Regions from separate parts of the Halopseudomonas sp. MFKK-1 genome, predicted to be linked through region 3. Evidence: predicted binding sites of a transcription regulator. Region 3 holds the regulator's gene; each other region holds the start of a gene.
What was found. The regulator sigma-54, encoded in region 3, starts transcription at its own class of promoters, with help from an activator protein. The targets are predictions, from matches to a motif close to ANTGGCATNNANNTTGCTNT.
Positions count from the first base shown of each region.

Region 1: O5O48_RS12050 (TorF family putative porin) is a predicted target of sigma-54. The motif match lies at 3,078-3,097, and genes of this name have one in related genera.
Region 2: flhA (flagellar biosynthesis protein FlhA) is a predicted target of sigma-54. The motif match lies at 4,450-4,469, and genes of this name have one in related genera.

Region 1 is NZ_CP114836.1:2,592,199-2,599,211, forward strand. It holds gene O5O48_RS12035 (TRAP transporter substrate-binding protein) at 1-256, shown strand, start outside; gene apbC (iron-sulfur cluster carrier protein ApbC) at 392-1,483, shown strand; gene dcd (dCTP deaminase) at 1,562-2,128, shown strand; gene O5O48_RS12050 (TorF family putative porin) at 2,313-3,029, opposite strand; gene O5O48_RS12055 (GNAT family N-acetyltransferase) at 3,243-3,701, opposite strand; gene O5O48_RS12060 (DUF1328 domain-containing protein) at 3,704-3,874, opposite strand; gene O5O48_RS12065 (BON domain-containing protein) at 4,023-4,433, opposite strand; gene algB (sigma-54-dependent response regulator transcription factor AlgB) at 4,672-6,018, shown strand; gene O5O48_RS12075 (ATP-binding protein) at 6,015-7,013, shown strand, end outside.
Region 2 is NZ_CP114836.1:2,375,429-2,382,441, forward strand. It holds gene O5O48_RS11155 (LLM class flavin-dependent oxidoreductase) at 1-672, opposite strand, end outside; gene O5O48_RS11160 (EAL domain-containing protein) at 750-3,056, opposite strand; gene O5O48_RS11165 (tetratricopeptide repeat protein) at 3,074-4,234, opposite strand; gene flhA (flagellar biosynthesis protein FlhA) at 4,525-6,651, shown strand; gene flhF (flagellar biosynthesis protein FlhF) at 6,720-7,013, shown strand, end outside.
Region 3 is NZ_CP114836.1:1,892,257-1,899,269, reverse strand. It holds gene O5O48_RS08875 (KpsF/GutQ family sugar-phosphate isomerase) at 1-565, shown strand, start outside; gene O5O48_RS08870 (KdsC family phosphatase) at 574-1,095, shown strand; gene lptC (LPS export ABC transporter periplasmic protein LptC) at 1,092-1,667, shown strand; gene lptA (lipopolysaccharide transport periplasmic protein LptA) at 1,702-2,208, shown strand; gene lptB (LPS export ABC transporter ATP-binding protein) at 2,205-2,930, shown strand; gene O5O48_RS08850 (RNA polymerase factor sigma-54) at 3,024-4,520, shown strand; gene hpf (ribosome hibernation-promoting factor, HPF/YfiA family) at 4,645-4,953, shown strand; gene ptsN (PTS IIA-like nitrogen regulatory protein PtsN) at 4,975-5,433, shown strand; gene rapZ (RNase adapter RapZ) at 5,435-6,289, shown strand; gene O5O48_RS08830 (HPr family phosphocarrier protein) at 6,289-6,561, shown strand; gene pmbA (metalloprotease PmbA) at 6,812-7,013, opposite strand, start outside.

The sequences.
Region 1 (7,013 bases), 700 kb from region 3:
TACCGAGCGCCTGGACATCATCACTGAAAACAGCGACATCGAGCTGGTGTACCTGACGCCGGAGGAGCGCGAGGTGTTCCGTGAGCGCAGCCTGCCTGTGCGTGATGTGTTTGCCGAGATGGTGGGTGAGCGCGGCACCCGTCTGATGAACACCCTGATCGAGCAGGTTGAGGCGGCCTCTGCGGCCGAACCGGCAGACGAGTCTGCCCAGACCGAGTCCGAATCGGCGCAGGAGCCGTTGAAAGACGCTGCCTGATTCGCTCCGTAAGGCTGACGGCCCGTCCGGCGCAAGCCGGGCGGGCCGTCTTGCGTTTGTCCTGCGCTCTTTCATCATCGCAGATGAGCCAGTAGCATAGCGGCCTGTTTCCGCCAGTCCTTACGGGATATCGCCATGACTACGCTTGATCGTGCCGCCGTTGAGCAGGCCCTTGCTCAATATCAGGATCCTTACCTTCGTACCGACCTGCTCAGTGCCGGCTGTTTGCGCAGGCTGGATATCGACGGCGGGCGCGTCGAGGCCGAACTGGTGCTGGGCTATGCCGCTGGCAGCCTGGTCGGTGGCATCGCCCAGATGATGCAGATGGCGGTCGAGAATGTAGATGGTGTGACTGCGGCAAAGGTCAGCGTGCGTTGCGAGATTCAGGCCGGTAACGTGCAGGGGCAGGTGCCGGCACTGGAGAAGGTGAAGAACATTATTGCCGTTGCCTCGGGCAAGGGCGGGGTTGGCAAATCCACGACCGCAGCCAACCTGGCGCTGGCGCTGGCCCGTGAAGGGGCCAAAGTCGGGGTGCTGGATGCCGACATCTATGGCCCGAGCATGGGGCTGATGCTGGGTCTGCCGGAAGGCACGCGTCCGCAGGTCAGTGACGGCAAGTGGTTTGTCCCGCCACGCGCGCATGGCCTGCAGGTCATGTCGATGGCGTTTCTGGTTGATGACAATACGCCGGTGGTCTGGCGCGGGCCGATGGTCTCGGGCGCGCTGATGCAGCTGCTGACCCAGACGGCCTGGGATGAGCTGGACTATCTGGTGGTCGACATGCCGCCGGGCACTGGTGACATTCAGCTGACTCTGGCGCAGAAGGTGCCGGTGACCGGTGCGGTGATCGTTACCACGCCGCAGGACCTGGCACTGTTGGATGCGCGCAAGGGCATCGGCATGTTCGAGAAGGTCAATATCCCGGTGCTGGGCGTGGTCGAGAACATGGCCATTCACATCTGCTCCAACTGTGGTCACGCCGAGCATCTGTTCGGTGAGGGCGGTGGCGAGCGCCTGGCGGCGGACTATGGTGTCGAGCTGCTCGGTTCCATGCCGCTGTCGATGATGATTCGCGAGCAGGCCGACGGCGGCAAGCCGACCGTAATTGCCGAGCCGGAATGCCAGATCAGCATGGTTTATCAGGATATGGCGCGCCATGCGGCAGCGCGTATCGTTGAATTGGCGAATGCCGCACAAATGCCGGAAATCAGTATCAGCGACGACTGATCTCCGGACTTTTGTCGACGGGTATAACCCGGTAACATGCAGAGTCTTTTTTTCGCACCGCCTATTTCAGGACACGCCATGAGCATCAAATCCGACCGTTGGATCCGTACCCAGTCCCAGGAACACGGGATGATCGAGCCCTTTGTCGAACGCCAGATTCGCGGTGCGGAAGGGGATCGGGTGATTTCCTATGGTGTGTCGAGTTACGGCTACGACGTGCGCTGCGCCGATGAGTTCAAGGTGTTCACCAACATCCACTCGGCGGTAGTTGATCCGAAGAACTTTGACGAGAAGAGCTTCGTCGATATCCAGAGCGACGTGTGCATTATTCCGCCAAACTCCTTCGCGCTGGCGCGTACCGTTGAGTACTTCCGTATTCCGCGCAATGTACTGACGATCTGCCTTGGCAAGAGTACCTATGCGCGCTGCGGCATTATCGTCAACGTGACCCCGCTTGAACCGGAATGGGAAGGCCACGTGACCCTCGAGTTCTCCAACACCACCAACCTGCCGGCGAAGATTTACGCCAACGAAGGCGTGGCGCAGATGCTGTTCTTTGAATCGGACGAGCCCTGCGAAGTGTCCTACCGCGACCGCGGCGGCAAGTATCAGGGCCAGCGCGGCGTGACCCTGCCGCGGGCGTGATGCCTGAGTAATGAAAAACCGGCTGCGTGCCGGTTTTTTTATGCCCGAGTTTCAGTCGTAAGCTGACAGGCAAAAAGAAGCCGGTCTGCAAGCCTGCCGTGGTACAGGTTGCGAGACCGGCGCAAGATGCCGCTTTAGCTGACGGGAACCCTCGGAGCAGGGCGCCCGTTTTCAGACTCGGTACTTACAGGCTCTTGGAGACCGACAGGGTGACGTTGGCGTCGCAAGAGTCTTGATCGGAGTAGGCGCAGTCGTCACCCAGATCGGTGTCGCTGTACATGACAGCCCAGTCGAGGCCCAGCATGGTTTTGCCCAGGGTAACGGCCCAGTCACCGTATTTCTCGTCACCGCTGACGCCGTCCAGCGGGTCTTTGGTGTCAGTCAGACCGTAGTGCAGGCCCAGACCGATATCGTAGGGCAGGGCAAAGTCGTAGCCGATGTAGGTGTACAGCGAGCTGGAGGGGTCGTAAGCGTACTTGGCGCCAACGGTGAAGCCGTACAGGCTCAGGCTGGCCAGGGCTTCTTCAACATCGATGGAGCTGTTTTTCGGGTAGGTGTAGGTAGCCCAGGAGAGGTCGTAGCTGATGTCGTCGGTGATGCTTCCGCCGTAACCCGCGTAGTAGTCGATTTCTACGCTGGAGCCGCCGAAGTCTTCGGAGTCGATGTTGGACGCCCAGGCGCCGACATACAGGCCGCTTTCGTGTGCGAAGTCCAGGCTGCCCTGGATAGCGCCAGCGCCGTCAGTTTGAGACTGACCACGCCAGATGTAATCGGTAGCCAGCGTCACAGTCATGCTGGAGTCAATTTTGCCAATTGCGGTATCGAACTCTTCAGCGTGAGCCATGTTGGCAAAAGACAGTGTGCTGGCGGTAGCAACGGCAACTGCAAGTTTCTTCATCATCACGTATTACCCCGTAGGTTTTGATTTAAGTGCGTTGGCACAGGTCCTATAGCATTTTGCTTGCCAACAATTTTTTTTATATTTAAATCAGATATATACGTATGTTTTGAAGGAAAATTGCACAGCCGTAACCCGAACGTCACAGAGCCCGTGCCCGTAATTGGTGCGGGAAAATGGTCGCCGTGTTGCATTGTGTGGCAGCAGGTGCAAGCGCTAGCGTGGGAGCGTCACCTGCGTGCGGTTGACCATGGCCAGCAGGGCTTTACTGCGTTGATAGCGCAGCAGTTTGTCGCGCAGTGAGATGGGAGCGTCGTCGCCGGGCTCATAGCCATTGGCGCGGTAGAACGGCACCAGGTTGGGAGCGCAGAACAGCCAGATGTCACCGCGATGCTGCTGGCGTACATGTTCTAACAGGCTGCTCGCCAAGCCCTGACTGCGCTGTGCAGGGGCAACCAGCAATCCGGTCAGCCACCAGCACTGATCGACCGTCTGCAGGCAGAGACAGGCTTGAAGCTCGTGAGTGCGTGCCACCCAGACTTGATGGTGACCGCGGGCTTTCATGCCGCTGTGGTATTGGCGGTAGAACTTGTTGGCCAGCGGCCGCTGTTCGTCGCTCAGGCGCATGAATGCGGTAGCTGCTGATGGCGCGGATGCGGCAGATGGGTCTGGCATGTCTACTCGTTGCGTCCTCGACTGCGGCCCAGCAGGGCGCACCCCCCGGCCAGGGCAAGAAACACGGGTGTCAGCAGCCTTGCGGCGCTGGCGTATTGATCGTCAAAGCCACCAAAGGCGAACACGGCTGATGATAGCGCGATGATGCTGAAGGCGATGGCCCAGTTGAACATGGGGGATCTCCTTGGTACTGCGGTACAGAGAGTGTTAAACGGTCTGGCGTCCAGCGCGCCTGCCTGAGTGGTTTCCATTATATGAAAACGAATTGTCGCTTTGGGATCTGTGCTCACGGTGAAGTCCCTTTTCGGTCGGCAGCTGAGATTAGAGGCTCAGCTTGCCGGCTGTGGAAAATCCGCCCGGGGCGGGTTCTGTATTGCTGACCGGGCGGGTAGTGCCGATCTGCAGGCCGCGGGTATCGACTTGCTGAACACCCGGCGTATGCCGCGCCGTGGCGACCGCAACGCGATAGTCGCTGGTGGTCAGTACGGTTCCGCGCAGGCTCACAACGCCATTGCGGCAGCTGACGGCAATGCGGATGCCTTGCGTGTTACCCTGCCATGCCAGTCGCGCGCGCAAAGCCTTTGCGATGCTGGCGTCGTCGACTGATTGAACTATCACGGCGGGATTTTGCTCCATGAAGTAGCTGCTGCTTGGCGTTGATGCGCCGCAGGCCATGCTTGAAAGCAGGCCGGTGGACAGGGCAAGCAAGGCGGTAGGTAGGGCGCTGTGCATGTCATCTATCTCCGGTTAAGGGTGTTGTCGAGCTTCGCTTGTGGCGAGAAGCCGAACACGCAAAGGTGATAGAGCAAGCACTGTGCCGCTCCCGGGTTTTTATTTAATGCTATGTAAATCAGTAATTTATAAATTAAAGGTGGTGTCGTGTTCAGTGCGAATTGCATGATCTTTCCCGAAGGGTCGTGCAGATTGCACGGTGACAGTGGCGCGACGGCATGACAGGAGTCGTGAATCAATGGAAGCGAATCAAGGCAACGGACGTATTCTGCTGGTCGACGACGAACCGGCGATCCTGCGGACCTTTCGTTACTGTCTCGAGGATGAGGGCTATCAGGTAGCGACGGCCAGTAGCGGGGCACAGGCCGAAGCGGTTTTGCAGGGGCAGGTGTTTGATCTGTGCTTTCTTGATCTCAGGCTTGGCGAGGAAAGTGGTCTGGATGTAATGGCGCGTATGCGGGCGCAGGCGCCGTGGATGCGGGTCGTGATCGTGACCGCGCATTCGGCGGTCGATACCGCGGTTGATGCCATGCAGGCAGGCGCGGCGGATTATCTGGTCAAGCCCTGCAGCCCTGATCAATTGCGCATGGCTGCGGCCAAGCAGCTTGAAGTGCGTCAGATGGAAGCGCGTCTGGAGAGTCTGGAGCAGGCCGTAGAACAGACGCGAGTCGCGCCCGAGTCGCGCAGCCCCGCGATGATGGCGGTGCTGGAGACGGCCCGGCAGGTCGCCGGCACTGACGCCAATATTCTGATCCTGGGCGAGTCGGGTACCGGCAAGGGTGAGCTGGCCCGATTGATTCATGGCTGGAGCGGGCGCAGCCAGCGTGACTGCGTGACCATCAACTGCCCGTCGCTGACTGCCGAGCTGATGGAAAGTGAACTGTTTGGTCACAGCAAGGGCGCCTTTACCGGCGCGAGCGAGAGTACTCTGGGCCGGGTCAGTCAGGCCGACGGCGGCACTTTATTTCTCGACGAGATAGGCGATTTCCCGTTGACCCTGCAGCCCAAGCTGCTGCGCTTCATTCAGGACAAGGTCTACGAGCGGGTTGGTGACCCGGTGACCCGGCAGGCGGATGTGCGGATTCTGGCGGCGACCAATCTGGATCTGGCCGAGATGGTCAAGCAGGGGCTGTTTCGCGAAGACCTGCTCTACCGGCTGAACGTGATTACCCTGACGCTGCCGCCGCTGCGGGAGCGCCCTGATGACGTTCTTGATCTGGCCGAGCGCTTTCTGGCGCGCTTCGTCAAGGAATACGCCCGTCCGGCCAGGGGCTTCAGCGAGGATGCCAGGCAGGCGCTGCTGAATTACCACTGGCCCGGCAATATCCGCGAACTGCGTAATGTGATCGAGCGCGTCAGTATCATCTGTGCCGAGGAGCAGGTTGCTGCCAGTCATCTCGGGTTGGGCGAACCGGATCACGGCAACACCGCGCCGCGCGTCGGCTCCAATCTCAGCCTGAGCGAGCTGGAACGCGCGCACATTGCCGCCGTTCTGGCCTCCAGCGCCACGCTGGATCAGGCGGCCCGCACGCTCGGCATCGATGCCTCCACCCTGTATCGCAAACGCAAGCAGCTTGGCCTATGAAGCTGCGAACTCAACTGTTTCTGAGCAGCAGCGCATTGCTGACCGTGGCGCTGGTGGGCTTGCTGGTAGGCCTGTTCGGAGTACTCAGTCTGACCCAGTCGCAGACCTACAGCGTCGGCAGCAACATCGGCATTCTCAAGGCTTCTCTCGGCATGCGTCAGGAGATCGGTCGACAGGTGACCCTGCTGCTGTCAGAACAACTGGATCGCGAGGCGCTGAGTACATCGGACGAGCGCTTCAAGGAGTGGCTGGCCAAGGCCGGTGAGCAGGCCCGAACCGATGAGGACCGTCAGGCTGTGGCTGAAATCGGTCGGGCCTATGCGGTCTACGACGATGTGCTCTACCGGCCGCGCACCCTGCGCCGGGATCTGCTCTCGGATGACACCTTCAGCCTCAGCGTGGCCGCCATGCGTGATCGCATTAACGAGGTGCAGTACCGCTATCTGGCTTATGTTGAGGCGGCCGAAAGCACAGCGCATCAGCGCGCCTGGCTGATTGCCGGGCTACTGGGGCTGATCGGCCTGGCCGTGCTGCTGCTGGGGCTGTTGACCGCACACAGCATCGCCCAGCGTTTTGGTCGGCCGATCGAGGCGCTGGCCAAAGCGGCGGACAAGATTGGCCAGGGTGACTTCAACGTCACTCTGCCGCTGTCCCCGGTCAATGAGATCAGCGCCCTGAGTCGTCGATTTGGCGTTATGGCCGAAGCCCTGCGCGAGTTCAAGAACAGCGATCTGGAGGCCTTGCAGTCCGAGCAACGGCGCCTGCAGGCGGTGCTCGACAGTATCGACGATGGCCTGCTGATCCTTGATCAGCAGGGCGATGTTGATCACTTCAACCCGGTGGCGCGGCGTCAGCTCGACTGGGATTCGCGCGAGCTGGGTCAGACGCTGGGCCAGGCCATGGGGCACCCCGAGCTGGACGAGCAGGTCCGGGAGGTGCTGGCCGGCAATACCTTTGGTAGCGAGCAGGAGGATCTGGCGGTCGAGGTCGCAGGG
Region 2 (7,013 bases), 480 kb from region 3:
GTTGATGCCGAGCATGGCGTAGGGCTCGCTGTATTCATCGCTCGGGCGGAAGCTTTCGCGGTACAGCCGCAGGGCGCTGAACAGGTAATCCGGAGAGAACTGTCCGGCAAAGGCAAAGGGCAGGCCGAGGCGGCCGGCCAGCTGGGCGCTGAAGGTGCTGGAGCCGAGCAGCCAGATCGGAATGTTCAAGCCGTTGCCCGGCACGGCACGCAGGCGCTGCCCAGGCTCAAGCGGTGCAAACAGACGGCGCAACTCTTCGAGCATTTGCGGAAAGTCTTCGCCGTCGGTGCGTCCGCGGCGCAGGGCGTTCGCGGTGGCCGGGTCGGTGCCCGGGGCGCGACCAAGGCCAAGATCGATGCGGCCGGGGTAGAGCGATTCCAGCGTGCCGAACTGCTCGGCGATCTGCAGCGGCGCGTGGTTGGGCAGCATGATGCCGCCGGAGCCGATGCGAATGCGCTGGGTGCTGCCGGCCAGATAGCCCATGACGACAGAGGTGGCGGCACTGGCAATACCGAGCATGTTGTGGTGTTCGGCCACCCAGTAGCGGTGGTAGCCGAGCGTCTCGCAGTGCCTTGCCATGGCCTGGGCGTTGTGCAGGGCATCGGCAGCTGTGGCGCCTTCGCTGATCGAGCAAAGGTCAAGGACGGACAAGCGAATCGCAGCCTGGCTCATGGGGTGTTCCGTGATTGCTAGTGGCTAGGTTGAATATCCTCGGCGCCTGCGATGGCCCTTGCAACCCTGAGGACCATTCATCCAGCAGGTTGATGGAGGTCTATTTCCGTGATCAGGCTGGCCGATGGCATGCCGATCGCAGCGCCCTGGGCGAAGTCGATACCCAGTGCCCTGACCTGTTTGAGGACGGCTGGGCTGTGAACAAACTCGGCAACGGTCTGCAGGCCGAGCTCCTGTGCGAACTGGACGATGCCGCGGCACAGGGTCAGTGCGGTGGGGTTCTCGTCGAGCTGGCGGATCAGGCTGCCGTCGATCTTGATCAGGTCGACGTTGAGTCTGAGCAGGTGTTCGAAGTTTGAATAGCCGGTGCCGAAGTCATCAATGGCAATGAGGCAGCCCAGAGCCTTGGCGCGGTCGATGAACTGACGTACGGCGGCGTAGTTTTCGATACCTTCCGATTCGAGGATTTCAAAGATGACGCGCTGTCCGATAGCGTGGCTTTCTACCGTCGAGATGATGTAGTCGGCCAGCTCCGGATCAAGCAGGTCTTCGCAGGAGAGGTTGATCGAGAAACTGTGGCGCTGATCAGCGAAACGGGCGATTGCGCTGTCGATCATGCAGCGGGTAATCGCGCGATACAGGCGCACTTTCTTCGCCAGCTCAAGAAAATGGATCGGGCTGACCGGTTCCCCCTGCTCGTCGATCATTCGCACCAGGCATTCGTACTTTTCAATACGCTGGCTGGTGACGTCCATGATCGGCTGGAAGAAGGCGACGATGCGCTGCTCCTCCAGCGCTGCACGCAGCCGGTTGGCGCCAATCAGGTTCTGTTCGTATCCTTCGCGCACGCCCCGGCTGGCGTCGTAAAACACGAAGCTCTCGTTGCCGGCGCGGGCCAGCTCGAGTGCGATGTTTGCTGCCGGCAGCAACTGCTCGCCGCTCAGGTCCTGCGCTTCGCGCTGGTTGCAGCACGCCACGCCAATACTGGCGTGGAGCGGGATATCCTGCTCTTGCCAGCGAATCTCCAGATTGCTGATGAAGCCGAGCAGCCGCGTCAGGGCAGGGGTTAGCTGTTCCTGGCTGTGATGGCCTGGTAGCCAGATGGCCAGCTCGTCGGCCGGCATCCGGTACAGCCGGCTTCCGCGCCAGTCCGCGCGTTCGTTCAGGTGCTGCTGCAGCGCCTGGGCCAGCGTTGCGATAACGTGATCGCCGCACTGGTGGCCGTAGAAATCGTTGATTTCCTTGAAGGCATCCAGATTGAGCAGCAGCAGGCTCGCGGTGTGGGTTTTCCTGAGATCAGCCAGCAGCCGTTCGCGGTTGGGCAGATGGGTAAGGGGATCGGTGTACAGGTTGCGCAGCTGGCGCAGGGTGCCGGCCACCAGATACAGAATCAGCGCGGAAATGATCAGCATGACCGTGCCCGCCAGCAGCTGAATGCGGGTACTGCTGTCACGCATCGGCGTCAGTACCGCATCGATCTCGGCTTGCGGAACACCGATGCCGAAGATCATGCCGGCACGGGTTGGCGAGTAAAACAGGCTGTAGTCCTGCTCGTCTACCTGATGCCTGAGTTGCTGCATCGGCGATGCCAGTTGTCTTGAACTGATAATCGGAAGCGGCTGGTCCTGCAGTCGCTGATGAAGCTGCAGCGCAGTCACGCTGTTGATCATCCGCTGGGCGCGATCGACGTCGGCGGCGTCAGACAGGCTGGAAAGGTTGCGGTTGTCGTGGTCCAGCAAAAAGGCAAAGGTGCCGGGCGTCACTTCGACCCGGCTGACAGTGCTGATGATGTCATCGGCCAGCCAGTCGGTCATGGCCAGACCAAGAGGGCGTCCCTGCGCATCACGTATCAGTGTGGCATGGCTGATCACCACCGCGTTGATGCTGCTTTTGTAATACGCCGCGGTCCATTGCTGTGCTGGCTCGATAGGTGGCTGCAGCCCGCGCAGACGCTGAAACCAGGTGGTGAGACGCTGCTGTTCGTCGGCACTGACCGGCTCGACCTGTATGCCCTGTCCCTGGCGGTAGGCATAGTGGGCCGGGCGTCCGGGCTCGCTGTACCAAAGGCTGCTGCCGTAGCTGTCGGGAAAGTCCTGCAGGGCGTTGCGAAGGGTATCTGCCTGCGTCGCCGGATCGGCAGGGTTGCGCAGCAGCAGTCCGCCGGCTCGGGCCAGCCCGCGGGTGCTCTGCTCCATCAGTCGGTGATGGGCATTGATGCGATCAAGGTTGGCATAAAAGGTGTCGGTAATCTGGCGTTCGCGCAGCGTACCCATCGCATTCTCGGCGAACTCCAGATTCAGGCTGGCGATCAACCAGCTGCCGAGCAGGAACAGCCCGACCAGCAGGCTGAGCAGAACCATGATTGCGCGTTTGACTGGCAGCATCCCTGTCACCCTCAACCTTAGCGGCTGTTGATACGCTGTTGCAGGGCGCTGCGCGCACTGGTCAGCTGGTCATTGCTGAGTTGGCCAGACAGCTGTTCGACGTAGCGTCGGCCGCGGGACTCTCCGTTCACCAGCGCCAGACTTAGCCAGAAGTATGCCTGCTCCAGATCTTGCGGGCCGCCATTACCCTGCATGTAATCAAGCCCCAGACGGTATTGCGCTTCGGCTGACCCAAGCTCTGCAGCCTCGGTTAGCCAGCGGCGGGCAGACGCGGTGTCTGGGTGGTTGCGAGCCAGCTGAAGTATTGAAGGTATGTGCTCAGCCAGGGCGGCCCGACGCAGTTGCTCCTCGGCCTTGTTCGGGCTGACGGCGGTTCCGGTTCCGTTCAGATACGCCAGGGCCAGCTGATAGCGGGCTTCGGGCTGGCCGCTGTCGGCTGCCTTTTTCAACCAACTGAAGGCGTCCCTGTCGGCTTCGCTGCTGTTTTGTCGCTGCAGTAGATCAGCCAGCAGCAGCTGGCCCGCAGTATTGCCCTGTTCGGCAGAGTCGCGGGCCCAGCGCAGTGCCGTGTCGCCTTGCCCGGTGCTGTCGGCAATGCTTGCCAGGTGATGCTGGGCCTTGGCATCGCCTGCTTCGGCTGCAGCGCGGCAGGCATTGCCAGCCTGGCTGTAGTTGCGGATGGCAAACAGCAGGTAGCAGGTTTCCTGCTGGTCCGTGGTTGGGCTGCTTCTGGACGGTGTACTTGCGGGCTGCGGTACCCGGGCTGCAAACGCGCCCACCTGGTTTGGGCAGGAAAACTGATAGCCGGCACGCAGTCTCCGCAAGTTGTCGCGGGTCGGTTGCTCGGCGGCGTAGCGTTGGCCGATGGCCTCGCAGCGGCTGTCTCGTTCTTCTTCGACCAGTGGAATGTAGTCTGAGTAGACCGGATCGTCGGCGTGGGCGTTCAGGTAGCGGGTGAGGGGATCGATGTACGGTTGCGCGAACAGCGCTTCGACGTCGGCATGACGCTGCCGGGCAGCCGGGTCGCTGGTCAGTCTCGAGGCCAGGTCGGCCAGGCGTTGGCTCTGGGTTCTGATTATTTCACCGGAACGGCTCAGCAGGCTGTCGGGTTCAGACAGGGTTTGGCATCCGCTGAGGGCGATGCTCAGTCCAAGTAGCAGAGCGATAGGCGCGCGCATGATACCTCTCGGGTTGCGACCAGCCGGCGAGTATCGGGCTGTAGTGGCAGTGGATGGCAGCGTTCGGTGCTCACGAATCTGCCGGGTCAGTCATCTGGCCATCCTTTGCCGTTACAGCGTCAGGCAGTTTATCAGAAGGTTTGCCGGGACGAAGCAGAACTCGAGTGCAGGCGAACAGCCATTGGTAGACCTGTACCGGGCCTGCGGGTTCCTAAAGTGGAACGCTTCTTGCGTAGTCCCGGGTACAACGCAATCTGCGTCAAATATTTGATCTGGGGACTTTTTCGCCAATGGCTGTCGATCGCGCGCAACTGATGGGAAATATGCGGACCAATCTGGCCGGCTTGCGCCACGGCAGTCTGGGTATCCCGATTCTGCTGCTGGTGATGCTCGGCATGATGATGCTGCCGATCCCGCCATTTCTGCTCGACGTACTGTTTACCTTCAATATTGCGTTGTCGCTGGTCGTATTGCTGGTGTGCGCCTACGCGCTGCGACCGCTGGATTTTGCCGTTTTCCCGACCATCTTGCTGGTCTCGACCTTATTGCGTCTGGCGCTCAACGTGGCCTCCACCCGCGTAGTGCTGCTGTATGGCCACGAGGGTGGGGATGCGGCCGGTAAGGTAATCCAGGCCTTCGGTGAGGTGGTGATTGGCGGTAACTACGTCGTTGGTCTGGTGGTGTTCGCGATCCTGATGATCATCAACTTCGTGGTTGTCACCAAGGGCGCAGGCCGAATTTCCGAGGTGAGTGCGCGCTTTACCCTGGATGCCATGCCGGGCAAGCAGATGGCAATCGATGCCGATCTCAACTCCGGTCTGATCGATCAGGATCAGGCCAAGGCGCGTCGTCAGGAAGTGGCCCAGGAGGCCGAGTTCTACGGCTCCATGGACGGTGCCAGCAAATTCGTGCGCGGTGACGCCGTCGCCGGCCTGCTGATTCTGTTCATCAACGTGATTGGTGGTCTGGCGATCGGCATGGCGCAGCACGGGCTGCCATTTGCCGAAGCCGGTCGCATCTATGTGCTGCTGACCATCGGTGATGGCCTGGTTGCCCAGATCCCGTCGCTGCTGCTTTCGACTGCCGCGGCGATCATGGTGACCCGGGTTTCCTCCTCGGAAGACATGGGGGCGCAGGTTCAGCGTCAAATGTTTGCCTCGCCCAAGGCGTTGGCGGTGGCTGCGGCGATTCTGATCGTCATGGGGCTTATCCCTGGCATGCCGCACTTCTCTTTTCTCAGTCTCGGTGCGATTGCGGCGGCGGGTGCCTATCTCATCGCCAAGCGTCAGCAGGCCAAGGAGGAAGAAAAGGTGCAGGAAGAGCGTCAGCAGGCCCAGTTGCCGGCCGTTCAGGCGCCGGAGGCCCGCGAGCTTGGCTGGGATGATGTGACCCCGGTTGACATGGTCGGGCTTGAAGTCGGGTATCGACTCATCCCGCTGGTTGATCGCAATCAGGGTGGGCAGCTGTTGGCGCGGATCAAGGGCGTTCGCAAGAAACTTTCGCAGGATCTGGGCTTTCTGATGCCTTCGGTCCATATCCGCGACAACCTTGATCTGGCGCCCAATGCCTACCGCCTGACGCTGATGGGCGTGGGTGTGGCCGAGGCCGAGATCTACCCCGACCGTGAGCTGGCGATCAACCCGGGTCAGGTTTTTGGCGAGATCAAGGGTGTGCCCGGCAAGGATCCGGCGTTTGGTCTGGACGCAGTCTGGATTGAGCCTAACCAGAAGGATCAGGCGCAGTCACTCGGCTATACCGTGGTTGACGCCAGCACCGTGGTTGCCACCCATATCAACCAGATTCTCTACAAGCACGCCCACGAGCTGATTGGTCATGAGGAAGTGCAGCAGCTCATGCAGGTGCTGGCCAAGGCGTCGCCGAAGCTGGCCGAGGAGCTGGTGCCGGGGCTGATCTCCCTGTCCAACCTGCTCAAGGTGCTGCAGGGCCTGCTGCAGGAGCAGGTGCCGGTTCGTGACATCCGGACCATCGCCGAGGCCATCGCCAACAACTCGAACAAGAGTCAAGATACCGGCGCGCTGATCGGCGCGGTGCGTGTCGCGTTGTCACGTTCAATCGTGCAAAGCATTGTGGGGCTTGACTCTCAGCTGCCTGTGATCACGCTGGAGCCAAGGTTGGAACAGATGTTGCTACAGAGTATGCAGAAGGCCGGTCAGGGCGCCGACGACGGTATGTTGCTGGAGCCTGGCATGGCCGAGAAGTTGCAGCGCTCACTGTCTGATGCCGTACAACGGCAGGAAGTGCAGGGCAAGCCGGCAGTACTGCTGGTGGCGGGGCCGATTCGAATGATGATGGCCAAGTTTGTACGCTACGCAGCCCCGGGCGCCCATGTACTGTCCTACCAGGAAATTCCGGACAGCAAGCAGGTCACCATCATTGCGACGGTTGGCCAGAACTGAACTGCAGCACTCTGAATGAATGACAGCAACCGCCAGCGGGCGGTGCCAGAAAAGCGACGAGGTCAGCCATGAAAGTCAAACGTTTCTTTGCCGCAGACATGCGCCAGGCGATGAAGCTGGTTCGCGATGAGCTGGGCGCTGATGCGTCGATCATCGCCAATCGCCGGGTGGCCGGTGGCGTTGAACTGACCGCTGCGCTGGACTACGAGGCGCCCCGTCTGACGGCACCGACACCGGGTCTGGATGCTGAATTGAAAAAGACCCAGGAGCGCATCGTTGCCGCGCGCGCCGAGCTGGAGGTGGGCGAGATGGCTTCCCACGACCAGCCGCTGGTCAACCGCCAGCTGTTTGGTGACAGCATG
Region 3 (7,013 bases):
CGCCAACCTGGATACCGGCGTCGAACAGGAAGCCTGCCCGCTGAACCTGGCGCCAACCTCCAGCACCACCACCGCGCTGGTAATGGGTGACGCACTGGCCATCGCGCTGCTCGAAGCGCGGGGTTTCAGTGCCGAGGACTTCGCTTTCTCGCACCCCGGTGGCAGTCTGGGGCGCCGCCTGCTGCTGCTGGTTGACGACATCATGCACGCGGGTGGGAGCATGCCCCTGGTCAAGCCCAACGCGCCGCTGCGTGACGCGTTGCTGGAAATGACCCGCAAGGGCCTCGGCCTGACCGGCGTCATAGATGCCGATGGCAAGCTGGCCGGCATCTTCACCGATGGCGACCTGCGCCGCAGCCTGGATCACAACATCGATTTTCAGCGTGCCAGCATCAGCGACGTAATGACCCGTCACTGCAAGACTGCGCGCAGTGGTATGCTCGCGGCCGAAGCCCTGAAAATCATGGAAGACGCCCGCATCAATGGTCTGTTCGTGGTAGACACTGAAGGCCGGCCGGTGGGCGCCCTCAACATGCATGATCTGCTCCGTGCGGGCGTGGTCTGAGTTTGAATATGGAAAAGCTGATCGAACGCGCAAAAGCCATTCGCCTCGCCATCTTCGACGTTGATGGCGTCCTGACCGACGGCCGCCTGTATTTCATGCCCGACGGCACCGAGTTCAAGTCCTTCAATACGCTGGATGGCCACGGTATCAAGATGCTCATCGCCTCGGGCGTCGAAGTCGCCATCATCAGCGGCCGAAAATCGCCACTGGTCGAGCGCCGCGCCGCCAGCCTGGGTATCAAGCACCTTATTCAGGGCCGCGAGGACAAACTGACCGCCCTGGCCGAGCTGCGTGAGATCGTCCCGGTCGAAATGCACGAGATTGCCTTCCTTGGCGACGACCTGCCGGACCTGCCAGTCATCCGCCGCGCCGGCCTGGGGATGGCGGTCGCCACTGCCGACACCTTTGTGCGCGACCACGCCCATGGCGTTACCCGCGCCGCCGGTGGCGCGGGTGCAGCCCGCGAGTTCTGCGAACTGATCATGCGCGCCCAGGGTACCCTGGACCAGGCACAGGCAGCCTACCTGTGAACCTGACGCTACCACGCTATCTGGTCGTCGGCCTGCTGATCATTGCCGGGGCAGCGCTGGCGATGGCTGTCGGTTACTGGAACATCAATCCGTCCAGCTTCAACACCGGCAAGCCGCAGACTCAGACCGACCGTCCCGACTTCTATATCGACAACGCGCGCATCCTGATGCTCAATGAACAGGGCAAGGTTGCATACCGGCTGACGACCTCCCATGCCGTTCATCAGGTAGACGACGGCAGTACTCACCTGGAAGACCCTGAGCTGCTGTTCTACCGGGGAGAGGACCCGACGCCGTGGCTGCTGAAGTCGCGTCAGGGTGTCGTTACCCAGCGCGGTGACCGCGTTGACCTGACGACCGATGTCCTGCTGAAACAGAACACCGATGACGCGCGTCAGCTGACCACGTCAGCCCTGACCCTGTTTCCCGCCCGTGACTACGCGGAAACCGATCAACCGGTTAGAATCGAAGCCGCTCGCAGTGTGACCACTGCCGAGGGCATGCAACTATTTCTCAACGACGGTAGCCTGAAGCTGCTGTCCACCGTACGAGGCCAATATGAGGTGCGTTAAATCCCTCCTTGCCCTGACGCTGGCCGTGTGTCCAGTGAGCCACGTTCTGGCACTGCCCAGCGACAGCAGCCAGCCGATTCGCATTCAGGCCAACAGCGCGACGCTGGACGACAAGCGCAATACCGCCGTATACACCGGCGATGTGGTCATTACCCAGGGCACCCTGCGCCTCACCGGTGCCCGCGTTACCCTGACCACCAATGCCAATGGTGAGCTCAATACCATGATCACCCAGGGCGGACCGGCCACCTATCAGCAAACGCCGGAAGCCAACAAACCGCCGGTGAAGGCGCGCGCCGAGACCATCGAGTACCACGCCGACCGCGAGACCATCGTGCTGATCAGGAATGCGTTTCTTGAACAGTCCGGCAATACCTTCCAGGGTGAGCATGTCAGCTACGACATTCAGCGTCAGGTCGTCGATGCCGGCAACAGCAGCAGCGGCGCCAACGGCGGCGCGGGCTCCGGGCGTATCGAAATCGTGATTCAGCCGCGCAGCCGCAATACCGAAGCGCCAAGCGAAGAGCCGGCAACGCCATGACCACATTACAGGCGCGCCATCTGGCCAAGGCCTACAAATCGCGTAAGGTCGTCCGTGATGTGTCCGTATCCATCGATAGCGGCCAGGTCGTCGGCCTGCTCGGCCCGAACGGCGCAGGCAAAACTACCTGTTTCTACATGATCGTTGGCCTGGTCAAGGCGGATGAAGGCCAGGTCACCGTCAACGGCAAGGACGTGACCCGCCTGCCGATGCACGGCCGGGCCCGCGAAGGCATCGGCTACCTGCCGCAGGAAGCCTCGATCTTTCGCAAGCTGACCGTCGCCGAAAATATCATGGCGATTCTGGAAACCCGCAAGGACCTGAACCGTCAGGCGCGCGAGGGGAAACTCGAATCGCTGCTGCGTGAATTCCATATCCACCACCTCAGCGACAGTCTTGGCATGAGCCTGTCCGGTGGTGAGCGCCGGCGCGCCGAGATTGCGCGCGCACTGGCAACCGACCCCAGCTTCATTCTGCTGGACGAGCCCTTTGCCGGGGTAGACCCGATTTCGGTCAACGACATCAAGCAGATCATCCAGCACCTCAAGGACAAGGGCATCGGCGTACTGATCACCGACCACAACGTTCGCGAGACGCTGGACATTTGCGACAAGGCCTATATCGTCAACGACGGCCACATCATCGCTGAAGGCGACGCCGAGACCGTGCTGGCGGACCAGACAGTGAAAGATGTGTACCTGGGCCACGCCTTCCGGCTATAAAAGCACCCGTAACTCAGGCATGCTAGCGGGGAACGAGTCCGGACTTCGCCCGGCACATGGTTTGATCAAGCGCACAAGGTATTTCGCGACACAATGAAACCCTCGCTCGTCCTCAAGATGGGGCAGCAGCTGACGATGACACCGCAGCTGCAGCAAGCCATCAGACTGCTTCAGCTATCCAGCCTTGACCTCCAGCAGGAGGTGCAGGAGGCACTGGAAGCCAACCCGATGCTGGAAATGGCAGACGACGGCGATGACGACTACGGCAGCAGCGCCCAGGAAAGCGGCGACGATGACGCCCCCGCGGTAACCCTGCCCGAGCCGGTCTCCCTCGACTCCATCGAGCAGCACGGACAAAACGACCAGGAAGGCAACTGGAATGAACAGATTCCCAGTGAACTGCCGGTCGATACCCAATGGGAAGACGTCTACCAGACCTCTGCCAGTTCGCTGCCCAGCCAGGATGACGAGGACTGGGATTACACCTCGCGTACCGGCACCGGCGAGACCCTGCAGAGTCATCTGGAATGGCAGCTGAACCTGCTGCCGATGTCGGAAACCGATTATCAGATCGCCACAGCGCTGATCGACGGCATCAACGCCGACGGCTACCTTGAAGAGTCGCTGGATGACATTCTGGCCTCCCTGCCCGCAGAGCTCGAAGTCGAACTCGATGAAGTCGAAATGGTGCTGCATCGCATCCAGCAATTCGAGCCGGTAGGCGTTGGCGCGCGGGATTTGCGTGAGTGCCTGCTGCTGCAGATTCGTCAGCTGCCCGAGAACACCCCGATGCTGGACCAGGCGACCCGCGTCGTGCGCGATCACCTGGAACTGCTCGGCAGCCGCGATTTCAGCCAGTTGATGCGCCGCAGCAAGCTCAAGGAAGACCAGCTGCGTGACGTGGTTGCGCTGATTCAGACGCTCAACCCCCGCCCGGGCTCGGAAATCGCCTCGGGCGAGCCGGAGTATGTGATACCGGATGTGATTGTGCGCCGCGACGCCAATCGCTGGCTGGTTGAACTGAACCAGGAAGCGGTACCCAAGGTTCGCGTCAACGGCCACTATGCCTCGATGGTGCGACGGGCCGACTCCAGTGACGACAACACCTACCTGCGCAACAACCTGCAGGAGGCGCGCTGGTTCATCAAGAGCCTGCAGAGTCGCAACGAGACCCTGATGAAGGTCGCCACCCAGATCGTCGAACACCAGCGTGGCTTTCTTGAGCACGGCGAAGAGGCGATGAAGCCACTGGTGCTGCATGACATCGCCGAAGCCGTCGGCATGCACGAGTCGACTATTTCGCGGGTTACGACCCAGAAATACATGCACACGCCGCGCGGCATCTTCGAGCTGAAGTACTTTTTCTCCAGCCACGTCGGCACCAGCGAAGGCGGGGAATTTTCCTCCACCGCTATCCGCGCGCTGATCAAAAAGCTGGTCGCAGCAGAAAACCCAAAGAAACCATTGAGCGACAGCAAGATCGCTGGTTTACTTGAAGAACAGGGCATTGAAGTAGCCCGACGGACCATCGCGAAATACCGCGAGTCGCTCAACATCGCGCCTTCGAGCGAACGCAAGAGACTGGTCTAGTACCTGCGAAAACAGGCTCGAATGAGCCGTTCAACGCAGCAGATCCAGTTCAGGGATCACGCAAGTGGCAATACCGGGTGACAGGTCGTCACCCAGCAACAACAAGCCAATCAGGAGATGCCGTATGCAACTGAACATTAGCGGTCACCAACTCGATATCACCGACGCACTGCGCGACTACGTCACCGAAAAAATGTCCCGCCTGGAGCGGCATTTCGACAAGATCACCAACGTCCAGGTCACCCTGGAAGTAGAGAAACTCCGGCAGAAGGCTGAAGCCACCCTGCACATTGCCGGTGGTGAAGTGGTTGCCCTGGCAGAACACTCCGATATGTACGCCGCCATTGACCTGCTGACCGACAAGCTGGATCGCCAATTGATCAAGCACAAGGAAAAGCACATCGACCGTCAGCAAGGCGCGAACGACCGATAACCGGACCTTCACTGCATCACCATGCAAATAGACCACATCCTGACCCCTGAACGTACCTTCGCCGGCGTTCAGGGCGGATCCAAAAAACGTGTGCTGGAGCTGATCGGTAAGCTGGTCGCCCAGCACACCAACCTGGATCCTGACGCCATCTACGAAAACCTGATCGCTCGTGAACGCCTGGGGTCAACCGGTTTTGGTAATGGCATTGCCATCCCTCACTGTCGTCTGGAAGACTGCCACCAGGCCATAGGCGCCCTGTTGCAGCTGGACGGCAAAATCGATTTCGACGCTCTCGATGGCCAACCTGTCGACCTGATCTTCGTGCTGCTGGTCCCGCAGGAAGCCACCGAGCAACACCTGCAGATTCTCAAAATGCTGGCTGGCAAGCTCGACAACGCCGAGCTGCGTGATGCACTGCGCGCAGCACCGGACGCGGATGCGCTTTATCGCGTCATGGTTGGCGACGGCGACGGAGGCTGACATGCGTTTGATTGTCGTCAGCGGCCGTTCCGGTTCGGGTAAAAGCACCGCGCTGCATCTGCTTGAAGACAACGGCTTCTACTGCATCGACAATCTCCCCGCAGGCCTGCTGCCCGAACTGGCCCGCCAGGCAAGACAGAATGATTTCAGCCTGCCGGAAGTCGCCATCAGCATCGACGCCCGCAACCTGCCCAACGACCTGGCACGCTTCCCCGAGCTGCTGCAGGACGTACGCAATGCAGGAGTCCAGTGTGACGTGCTGTTCCTGGCCTCGCGTAACGACGTACTGATCAAGCGCTTTTCGGAAACCCGCCGCAAACACCCGCTGACCGACGGCAACCTGTCACTTGGCGAGGCCCTGGACCGTGAAGCACTGCTGCTGCAACCGATCATCGACCTAGCCACGCTCAAGGTCGACACCAGCCACCTGAATCTCTACCAGTTGCGCGACCACCTGAAACAGCGACTGCTCGGCACCAAGGGCAGCCAGCCCTCGGTCCTGATCCAGTCATTCGGGTTCAAACGCGGCCTGCCGGTGGATGCCGACCTGGTATTCGACGTGCGTTGCCTGCCCAACCCTTACTGGCTGCCCGACCTGCGCGCCTTTTCCGGCCGTGATGCCCCGGTCAGTGATTACCTGGGCAAACAGCCGGAAGTGGAAGATATGTACCAGGACATCTGTCACTACCTGCAGAAATGGCTGCCCCGCTACGCCGCCAGCGAACGCAGTTACATGACCATCGCCATCGGCTGTACCGGCGGCCATCACCGCTCGGTCTACATTGCCGAGCGACTGGTGCGCGAACTGAGCGCCGACACACCCAACCTGCTGATACGCCACCGCGACCTGCCCTGATGCCAAGCTCCCGTGTTCTGATCATCAACAAACTCGGTCTGCACGCCCGTGCCGCCGCCAAGTTTGTGGGCATTGCCAACCAGTACGGCTGCAAGGTCACCATAGGCCATGACGAAACCGACCAGGTTGACGGCAAGAGCATCATGCAGGTCATGATGCTGGCCGCCGGCAAGGGCACAGAGGTTTGCGTCAGCTGCGAAGGCGAGCAGGCAGAAGAAGCCCTGCAGGCATTGCTGGAGCTGGTCAACGACTATTTTGGGGAAGGGGAGTAAGCCCAGCTGCAAGCTGCAAGCTGCAAGCTGCAAGCTGCAAGCTGCAAGCTGCAAGCTGCAAGCTGCAAGCTGCAAGCTGCAAGCTGCAAGCTGCAAGCTGCAACAGGGTGAATGCGGCGTCAGGGTGGTCAAGTGTTTTCTGCAAGCTTTCCGACCGTTCGACGCTTCAATCTAAACCCACGCAAGTCAAAACCGCGCGGGTTTCACTTGCAGCTTGAAGCTTACGGCTTGCAGCTGACGGTAGGGAGCGCTACGCGCCCCCTACCGTCATCCCATCCACCAGCCAGCTGCCGGTCAGGTAGTTACCACGACGTTCAACATCGCTGCCGACGCAACGCAGGTTGGCATACATATCCTTCAGATTGCCGGCGATGGTGATCTCGCTGACCGGGTACTGAATTTCACCATTTTCGACCCAGAAGCCGCCGGCACCGCGGGAATAGTCGCCGGTG